DNA from 3 places in the Rahnella sp. RcJ3 genome. Region 3 is predicted to be linked to each of the others. Evidence: predicted binding sites of a transcription regulator. Region 3 holds the regulator's gene; each other region holds the start of a gene.
What was found. The regulator Fur, encoded in region 3, represses iron uptake genes when iron is present. The targets are predictions, from matches to a motif close to ATAATAATGAGAACNACTATCAA.
Positions count from the first base shown of each region.

Region 1 (3,286 bases), on a different contig from region 3:
GACATGAGCGGCTGGCTGTTAATGGGATTGCCGGGGGCGATTTTTATTTCCGGGATTTCGGAAAGCTGGATCGCCATTGGCCTGACCATCGGCGCGTACCTGAACTGGAAACTGGTGGCAGGGCGGCTGCGTGTGCACACTGAAGCCAACAATAATGCGCTGACACTGCCGGATTACTTTACCCATCGTTTTGAAGATTCCAGCAAGCTGCTGCGCATTATCTCCGCGATTGTGATTTTGGTGTTCTTCACCATTTATTGTGCCTCCGGCATCGTGGCCGGTGCGCGTCTGTTTGAAAGCACCTTCGGCATGACGTACCAGACTGCACTTTGGGCTGGTGCAGCGGCGACCATCATTTATACCTTTATCGGCGGTTTTCTGGCAGTCAGCTGGACTGATACCGTGCAGGCCAGCCTGATGATTTTCGCGCTGATCCTGACACCGGTTATCGTCATCCTCGCAGTGGGCGGTATTGATACCTCGATGATGGTAATCAATGCCAAAAACCCTGAATACACCGATATGTTCAAGGGCATGAATCTGGTGGCGATTTTGTCATTGCTGGGCTGGGGACTGGGCTATTTTGGTCAGCCGCATATTCTGGCGCGCTTCATGGCGGCCGATTCTCACCGAACTATCCGCAGCGCGCGCCGTATCAGCATGACATGGATGATTTTGTGTCTGGCGGGCACCATTGCCGTAGGATTCTTCGGGATTGCGTACTTCAGCAATAATCCGGGCGAAGCGGGCAACGTGACGCAAAACGGTGAGCGCGTGTTCATCGAGCTGACGAAAATTCTGTTTAATCCCTGGATTGCCGGTATTTTGCTGTCCGCTATTCTGGCGGCGGTGATGAGTACCCTGAGCTGTCAGTTGCTGGTGTGTTCAAGCGCCATTACCGAAGATTTGTATAAAGCCTTCCTGCGCAAAGGCGCAAGCCAGCGCGAACTGGTGTGGGTAGGGCGTGCGATGGTGCTGGTTGTGGCGCTGGTCGCGATTGCGCTGGCTGCCAATCCGGAAAACCGTGTTCTCGGTTTAGTCAGTTATGCATGGGCCGGTTTTGGCGCAGCATTCGGACCGGTGATCCTGATTTCCGTGATGTGGAAACGTATGACGCGTAACGGTGCACTGGCAGGCATGATCGTCGGTGCCGTGACAGTGATCCTGTGGAAACAATACGGCTGGGCCGAACTGTATGAAATCATTCCCGGCTTTATTTTCGCGTCACTGGCTATCTGGATTGTCAGCCTGGCGGGGCGTAAACCTTCCGCCGCCGTGGAACAGCGCTTCACTGTTGCGGAAGCGGAATATAATACTATTTAACGGTATTTTACTTTTATGACACTCAGACCGGGGGCATTCAGCCCCCGGTTTTCAGCATTTTCCGCCAGATAAACCCCCTGACCTGATTTTTCCTGTCTATTTACCGATCACGCTTCAAAAAAAGGATCGGTTACCTCTTGTATTTCTTTTGGCAAGAATGATAATCACTATCGTTTCTTTTTACTTTTCTTTACAGAGACCTTACACATTCTGTTGTTCGTCAGAATTCAGGGCTCGGGAGCTCGTCATGTTCGTTCCGTTTCTCATTATGTTTCGCGAAGGGCTGGAAGCTGCACTGATCGTCAGCCTGATTGCCAGCTATCTCAAACGGACGCAACGCGGGCAGTGGCTCGGTGTGGTCTGGATTGGCGTTTTCATCGCTGCCGCACTCTGTCTGGCGCTCGGTCTTTTCATCAATGCCACGACCGGTGAGTTTCCACAAAAACAGCAGGAGCTGTTTGAAGGTATCGTCGCCGTCGTTGCGGTGTGCATCCTGACTTATATGGTGTTCTGGATGCGCAAAGTGTCGCGTTCTATCAAAGTGCATCTGGAAGGGGCGATTGACCATGCGCTGAATTCCGGCCGCGGTCAGGGCTGGGCACTGGTCGCGATGGTGTTTTTTGCGGTTGCGCGTGAAGGTCTGGAATCGGTGTTTTTCCTGCTGGCGGCCTTCCAGCAGGACGTCGGCATCGAAGCGCCGATCGGCGCAGTGCTCGGGCTTGGCGCGGCCATCGTGCTGGGTTTCCTGATTTATTACGGCGGGGTGAAGCTGCATCTGGCGAAGTTCTTCAAATGGACCAGCCTGTTCATTCTGTTTGTCGCCGCCGGGCTGGCTGCGGGGGCTATTCGCGCTTTCCACGAAGCCGGATTGTGGAACCGTATGCAGGATATTGCTTTTGATCTGAGCGGCACATTATCCACGCACTCTTTATTCGGCACGTTGCTGGAAGGGATGTTTGGCTATCAGGAAGCCCCGACGGTCAGCGAAGTCGCGGTGTACTTCCTGTATCTGATCCCTGCGCTGTTCCTGTTCTTTATGCCACAAGGTAAATCGCCTGTGGCCGCGCCGGCCTCTGCCGGGCAAAAAACACGACGTTGATCCTTAAACCTTTCCATCATCTTGCCTTTGTCACGGAGTTGTACATGACACATTTTCGCCGTAAAGCTTTACAGATTGCACTGTTATCCCTGCCGGCTTTTGCGCTGAGCGCCAACGTGCTGGCTGCTGATGTTCGTCAGGTCAAAATTGCTGTTAACGACAAACAATGTGAACCGATGGCGCTGACCGTGCCCGCCGGTAAAACCCAGTTTGTTATCCATAACAACAGTCAGAAAAACCTGGAATGGGAAATTTTGAAAGGCGTGATGGTGGTGGAAGAACGTGAAAACGTGGCACCGGGTTTCACGCAAAAAATGACGGCTAACCTTGAACCGGGCGAATACGACATGACCTGTGGCTTGCTGAGCAATCCGAAAGGCAAACTGACTGTCACCGCCGAGGGGACAGCCGCTTCCGGTAAGCCTGACGCCATGGCGCTGGTTGGCCCGATTGCGGAATACAAAGTCTATGTGACGCAGCAGGTCGCTGAACTGGTGGCGCATACCAAAGCCTTTACCGACGCAGTGAAGAAGGGTGATCTGGCGAAAGCACAATCCCTTTACGCGTCAACCCGTGTTTACTATGAGCGTATCGAACCGATTGCCGAACTGTTCTCTGATCTGGACGGCAGCATCGACGCCCGTGAAGATGATTTCGAGAAAAAAGCCGAAGATCCTAACTTCACCGGTTTCCACCGTCTGGAGAAAATTCTCTTCGCGGACAAAACCACCAAAGGCACCGAACCCTTTGCTGACAAACTTTATACCGATACCGTTGATTTGCAAAAACGTATCGCAGACCTGACTTTCCCGCCTAGCAAAGTGGTCGGCGGCGCGGCGGGCCTGATTGAAGAAGTGGCCGCCA
Region 1 is NZ_QSNX01000007.1:134,962-138,247, reverse strand. It holds gene putP (sodium/proline symporter PutP) at 1-1,323, shown strand, start outside; gene efeU (iron uptake transporter permease EfeU) at 1,571-2,422, shown strand; gene efeO (iron uptake system protein EfeO) at 2,467-3,286, shown strand, end outside.
Region 1: the regulator Fur is predicted to act here: its motif matches at 1,475-1,497, upstream of efeU (iron uptake transporter permease EfeU).

Region 2 (3,286 bases), on a different contig from region 3:
ACAGTTGCTGGTCAGCGCAGTGCATGAAAAGCAACTGACTGAACAGCGCCTGGATGAATCTGTTGTGCGTATTCTTGAGCAAAAATTCCAGACCGGACTGTTTGAAAATCCGTATGTCGATGTGCAGAAAGCCACCCAAACCGTCGGGCGCGCTGACTGGCAAAAAGAAGCCAATTCGGCGCAGGGACATTCACTGGTATTGCTGCAAAACACCGATGATGTGTTACCGCTGAAAAAAGGCAAAAAGATCTGGCTGTACGGCATAGCACCGCAGGCCGCGACGGCAGCCGGTTTTACCGTGGTGGATGCGCCGGAGAAAGCCGATATTGCGCTGATCCGCGCCCATGCCCCGTACGAGCAACCGCATAAAGCCTGGTTCTTTGGCAAGCGCCATCACGAAGGCTCGCTGGCCTTTACCGGTGACAACGCGGATTATCAGGCGATCGTGAAAGCCAGCAAAGCAGTGCCGACAATCGTCACCGTTTATCTCGACCGTCCGGCGATCCTGACCAACGTGAAGGACAAAGCGAAAGTGATTATCGGCAATTTCGGTGTCAGCGATACCGTTTTGTTTACGCGCCTGACCAGCACCGAAGCCTATACCGGTAAGCTGCCGTTTGAACTGCCATCGTCTGAAGAAGCCGTGCTCAGACAACAGTCCGATATGCCACATGACAGCGAAAATCCGCTGTTTGATATTGGCTTTGGTCTGGCGCGTTAAGCCCTGTTAACCGGTGACCCGCGCCAGCACAAAACCGTCCCAGCCTTTGCTGCCGACGGTTTGCAGCGCGGTCGCTGATAAACGCGGTTCCTGTTCAATCATCTCAATAAAGCGACGCACACCCTGCACCCGGGCGTCGTCGCTGTGCGGATCCACCACCGCGCCGTCCCGCACCACATTATCGCCAATAATTAATGTCCCCGGTTTCGACAATTTCAGTGCCCATTCCAGATAAAGCGGATTGCTGGGTTTATCGGCATCAATAAAAATCAGGTCAAACGGCGCTTCCGCCGCGAGCGTGGGCAAGGTTTCTGACGCAGGCCCGGTGTGTAAGGTAATTTTATCCTGCAAACCGGCCAGCTCAATGTTGGTTTGTGCGATGCGCGCATGATGCGGATCGGCTTCCAGCGTCACGACTTTTCCGAGCGCCGGTAACGCCCGCGCCAGCCAGATAGTGCTGTAAGCGCCGAGCGTGCCGATTTCTAAGACTTTCTGTGCGCTGATGATTTGGGCGAACAGCGCCAGTAATTTTCCCTGATTGGGTGCTACATCGTGTGCGGGTAAACCGGCCTGATGATTGTTTTTCAGTACCTGATCCAGAACCGGATCGCTGTCCACTAAATGACTCACCAGATAGTTGTCAACCGCTGCCCATTTCCTGCTGTATTCCTCCGGACTCCCCTGACCCATTTTCGCCTCCCGGCCGTGAATTTTACATAGAGAACATGATTAAAAAACTCACTATTAACCCTAATCACTTCCGGCCATTTTGCTCAGATTTTTATTACTGTGATTAAAAAACCCTCGTTTTCATCAGGTTAAAAATGCGTCACTTCACATTTTTGGCGTAAAGTTCCCTTGAATTTGTAAAATAATAATGATAACAATTATCATTAAGTTTAACATCCGTCACGTTTCGGTTAAGTGACTGCCCTTCGCACGTCACGCTTTTGTGCGGAACACATGTTGGCTTTTGGGTTTATTACACACGCATCAATTAATCACTCAATCATTATTGAGTTATTTATAGGGATTATGAATATGTTGTTGGCTTTCCCCCTCAAACGCTCGGTGCTTATGTGCGCGCTGGCAATGCCGGTTGCCTCAATGGCTGCTGAAGACACCGTCATTGTCAAAGCCGCGCCTGCGGATACCGCCGATGCTCCGACGCAGGGTTACAGCGCGAAAACCAGTAAAAGTGCGACCAAAACGGATCAGCCGCTGATCACCACCGGTCAGGCCGTTTCTGTTGTGACCCGTCAGCAAATGACTGACCAGAACGCCACCACGGTTAACGCTGCACTGAACTACACGCCAGGCGTATTCACCAACTTTGCCGGCGGCGCAACGCGTTATGACACCATTTCCCTGCGCGGTTTCCACGGCGGTGACGTCAACAACACCTTCCTCGATGGCCTGCGGATCCTGAGCGATGGCTCGACCTATAACTCCATTCAGGTTGATCCGTGGTTCCTGGAACGTATTGATGTGGTGAAAGGACCGTCTTCTGCGCTTTACGGCCAGAGCATTCCCGGCGGTGTGGTAGTGGAATCCACCAAGCGCCCGCAGTTTGCTGAAGAAGGTCACTTCCAGCTTTCCGGTGGCACGCAAAATACCAAAGGCGGCGCATTCGATTACACCAATGCCATCAACGATCAGCTGGCATTCCGTCTGACCGGGATGACCCGCAGCAGCGATACGCAGTACGATCACCAGCGTGAAGAGCGTTACGCGATTTCGCCACAGTTGCTGTGGACGCCGGATGAAAATACCTCGCTTTTACTGCGCGCGTATCTGCAAAAAGATCCGTCCGGTGGCTACCACGCCGCGGTTCCGGCTGACGGCAGCCTCTACGGACAGAAACTGAGCCGGGGTTTCTTCGATGGCGAAAGCACCCGCAACCAGTTCAAACGCTGGGAGCAAATCTACAGCTACGAATTCCAGCACGCGTTTAACGACGTCTGGTCATTCCGCCAGAATGCCAACTACACGCATTCCAACACCGAGTTGGATCAGGTGTATCAGGCGGGCTGGAATGCGGACCGTACCGAGATGAGTCGTTATTATTCCGGTGAGAAGTCCTCGCTGGATACTTTTGCGATTGATAACCAGCTCGAAGCGGATTTCGCGACCGGCGAACTGGCACATAAAGTGGTGATCGGTTTCGATTACTCCCACTTTATCAATGATGTGAAATCTGACGCTGCTTACGCTGAAAACCTCAACCCGTACACTGGCGTTGGCGGTGATGCACTGGATTATTACAGTCATAAACGCGGTAAAAACCGTTATGAGCAGATGGGTACCTATCTGCAAGATGAGATGAACTGGAACAAATGGTATCTGACCCTGTCAGGCCGTTACGACACGCTAAAAACCTCCAGCCGCAGTTACGAAAGCATCTACGGCACCACCAGCAACAGCGAACGTAAAGACAGTCATTTCAACAGCCGCGCTTCCCTGCTGTACGCCTTTGACAGCGGCATTTCACCGTACGTCAGCTACAGCCAGGCGATGACGCCATCTGCCCTGCCAGGCGCTGACGGCACGCTGCTGAAACCGATG
Region 2 is NZ_QSNX01000008.1:11,396-14,681, forward strand. It holds gene DXU84_RS12030 (glycoside hydrolase family 3 protein) at 1-721, shown strand, start outside; gene DXU84_RS12035 (O-methyltransferase) at 728-1,411, opposite strand; gene DXU84_RS12040 (TonB-dependent siderophore receptor) at 1,763-3,286, shown strand, end outside.
Region 2: the regulator Fur is predicted to act here: its motif matches at 1,593-1,615, upstream of DXU84_RS12040 (TonB-dependent siderophore receptor).

Region 3 (3,286 bases):
CACTGGAGCTTTATGCCGGGTACGTATCGCGGTGCGGAAGCCGGTTATAAACACGATTTCGGTGACCCGGGTGAACTGAGTTTCTCCTATATGTGGGCTGATGAATATAAATCGCCGTGGCATCTGGAAATGGATGATTTCCGCCAGAATGACAAGAAAACCGGCGTTTCTTATATTCATTCGCTCGGTGCGAAATATGATTTTAAAAATGACTTCGTACTGGAAGGCGCATTTGGCCAGGCTGAAAGTTATGTCGATCAGTACTTTGCTAAGGCCTCGTACAAAATGGATCTGCTGGGCAATCCGCTGACCACCAGCTATCAGTTCTATGGTGCAGAAGACCGCATCAGTGACAAGAATGATCCGAACAGTCTGTATGACGGTCTGGCATGGTTGCAGGCACTGACCTTTGGCTATACCACCGGGCAGTTTAACTGGCGTCTGGAAGGGACGATGGTGAAAGCGGAAGGGAATCAGGGCTACTTCCTGCAGCGCATGACCCCGACTTATTCTTCCTCAAACGGCCGTCTTGATGTGTGGTGGGACAACCGCTCGGACTTCAACGCCAACGGTGAAAAAGCAGTATATGCAGGCGTATTGTATGATCTGGCGAAATGGGATTTACCGGGCTTCGCGGTCGGTGGTTCGTACGTCTATGCCTGGGATGCCAAACCGAGCACCAACGCCGCTTATGACCAGAGCCAGCGTCTGAAAGAAAGCGCATGGAGCCTGGATGCGCTGTACACCATTCAGGAAGGGCGCGCCAAAGGGACGTTGTTCAAACTGCATTACACCCAGTACGACAACCATTCGGACATACCGAGCTGGGGCGGCGGTTACGGCAACATTTTCCAGGATGAAAAAGACGTGAAATTCATCGTTATCGCTCCATTTACTATTTTCTGAGGTCGCTATGTCGATGAATAAATTACTGATGATCATGGTTTCGGCTGTTTTGCTGGCCGGTTGTGCACCCACCGCCGATCAGGCACAAATATCCCAAACGCGGGAAGATTACCGTGCCTGTATCAATACGTCAGAAGGCAATCCGGACAAACTGGCATCCTGCGAGGTGTTACTGAATAAACTGAAACAGGAAAAAGCCCACCAGCAATTTGCAGAACAGGAGACGGTGCGCGTGGTGGATTATCAGCGATGTCTGACGGCGCGTAAAACTGGCGACGGTCAGGCATATGCTGCTGATTGCGGGAAAATCTGGCAGGAAATAAAAACGAACAATTCACCTAAGCCGTGAATCTCAGCAGCGAAACATACCCCGGCTTGCCGGGGTTTTTTATGCCTGCTATCCGGGCTCAATCTGCGTCGATATCAGACATAAAAAAACCGCTTTTCAGCGGTTAATTTAGTCAAAGCCTGTGCAGATTACTGCGCAGGTTTATCGTTGTGCAAAGAGTCATCTTCGCGGCAATCGCCTGCTTCACAGTGGCCGTACAGATACAGGCTGTGGTTGGTGAGCTTGATACCGTGTTTCTTAGCAATCTCACGCTGACGACCTTCAATATATTCGTCACGGAATTCGATCACACGACCGCAATCCAGACAGATCAGGTGGTCGTGGTGATGTTGCTGGGTCAGTTCGAATACGGACTTGCCGCCTTCGAAGTTATGACGGGTGACAATACCGGCGTCGTCAAACTGGTTCAGAACGCGGTAAACCGTCGCCAGGCCAATTTCTTCACCCATATCAATCAGTTGCTTGTAAAGATCTTCCGCACTAACGTGATGACCTTCCGGCGCTTGCAGCACTTCCAGGATTTTGAGGCGCGGAAGCGTGACTTTTAAGCCGGCTTTCTTCAGTGCGGTGTTGTTGTCAGTCATGCGGATTCAGTCCTGTTACTATGTGCTAATCAAGTTGAGGCATGCAGCCTGTGGCATCGGCGGCACAAAATTATTCGTTTAGTCTCTTCGTTTAACGCAATGTGCCAATTCTCGTCAACGACAGCCTGTTAATAAAGATCACAAATTGCCGGTCACATTTGGAATGCAACGACTTGATCAATAGAAAAAACAGAGGAACTCAGTGTACCTTGATACGACCGAAAGTTACAATTTTGTAGCAGTTAAATTGTTAATTTCAGTAATAGTTTGGCCCTTCAATTGTAGAATAAATCCTCAGGGCCAACAGGGTTTTTAGCCAATAATTTCAGAAAGGCTAAGTTCTTCTGTGATCTGTTTCACCCAGGCATCAACACGTTCGCTGGTCAGTTCGGGCTGACGATCTTCGTCAATTGCCAGTCCTATGAAGTGCTTATCATCCGCCAGGCCTTTAGATGCTTCAAAGTGGTAACCTTCGGTAGGCCAATGTCCGACAATCACTGCGCCGCGTGGCTCAATGATATCGCGCACGGTGCCCAGCGCATCGCAGAAATATTCGGCGTAGTCTTCCTGGTCACCGCAACCAAACAGTGCCACCAGCTTACCTTCGAAATCTATCTCTTCCAGCGTTGGGAAAAAGTCGTCCCAGTCACACTGCGCTTCACCGTAATACCAGGTTGGAATGCCGATAAGCAAAATATCGAATTTTTCCAGATCCTCTTTGCTGCTCTTCGCAATGTCATGCACCTCTGCAACATCTTTACCCAATTGCTTCTGGATCATTTTTGCGATGTTTTCGGTGTTACCTGTATCGGATCCAAAGAAGATACCTACAACGGCCATAAGATTACCTAACCTCTTGTTCTCAATGAAGTGCTCTGCAACGCAGGCAATAATAATGCAGATGATAGCAAACTCGTGCGGCGGAGAATATGCTTCTGCTCGCCTTCTTAACTGGGAAATAAGTTTATCGGGCAATATTTTTATGTGTTATCGCCTTTGTGTGCTTTCACCTGCGGCGAATTAACCTCAGGCTTAATAAGGTCAAAAGCAAGTTTGAGAAATAAGTCGTCACAATACTAAATTTCGAGAACATTCCGCCGATAGATGATTCGGGAGCAATCTCAACATAATAAAGAAATCGATGCCCGGAGAGGTGTTCAAACATGTCCTGGGGCACTTGCCTGCTGGTTACCTGTCTTGATTCTCCGCATCCCCGTCAATCCTCAGGCCAGAAACAGACATGTTTCGAGAGAGGCATATCGTGCAGTTTTTAAAAAATATCACCATCAGGGCCGCTTTATTAACCATTCTTGGCATCTTTTGCGTCATGTGGGCAGGTGTTTCCCTTTACACCGTCACCTCACTGGACACACTGACCCAAAATACCAAAAATAGTACCGAGCTGGTCAACAATATGGCGCTGATCAATAAAGGAAATGATCAGTAT
Region 3 is NZ_QSNX01000001.1:293,573-296,858, forward strand. It holds gene DXU84_RS01360 (OprD family outer membrane porin) at 1-906, shown strand, start outside; gene chiQ (ChiQ/YbfN family lipoprotein) at 920-1,255, shown strand; gene fur (ferric iron uptake transcriptional regulator) at 1,384-1,839, opposite strand; gene fldA (flavodoxin FldA) at 2,152-2,679, opposite strand; gene DXU84_RS01380 (methyl-accepting chemotaxis protein) at 3,101-3,286, shown strand, end outside.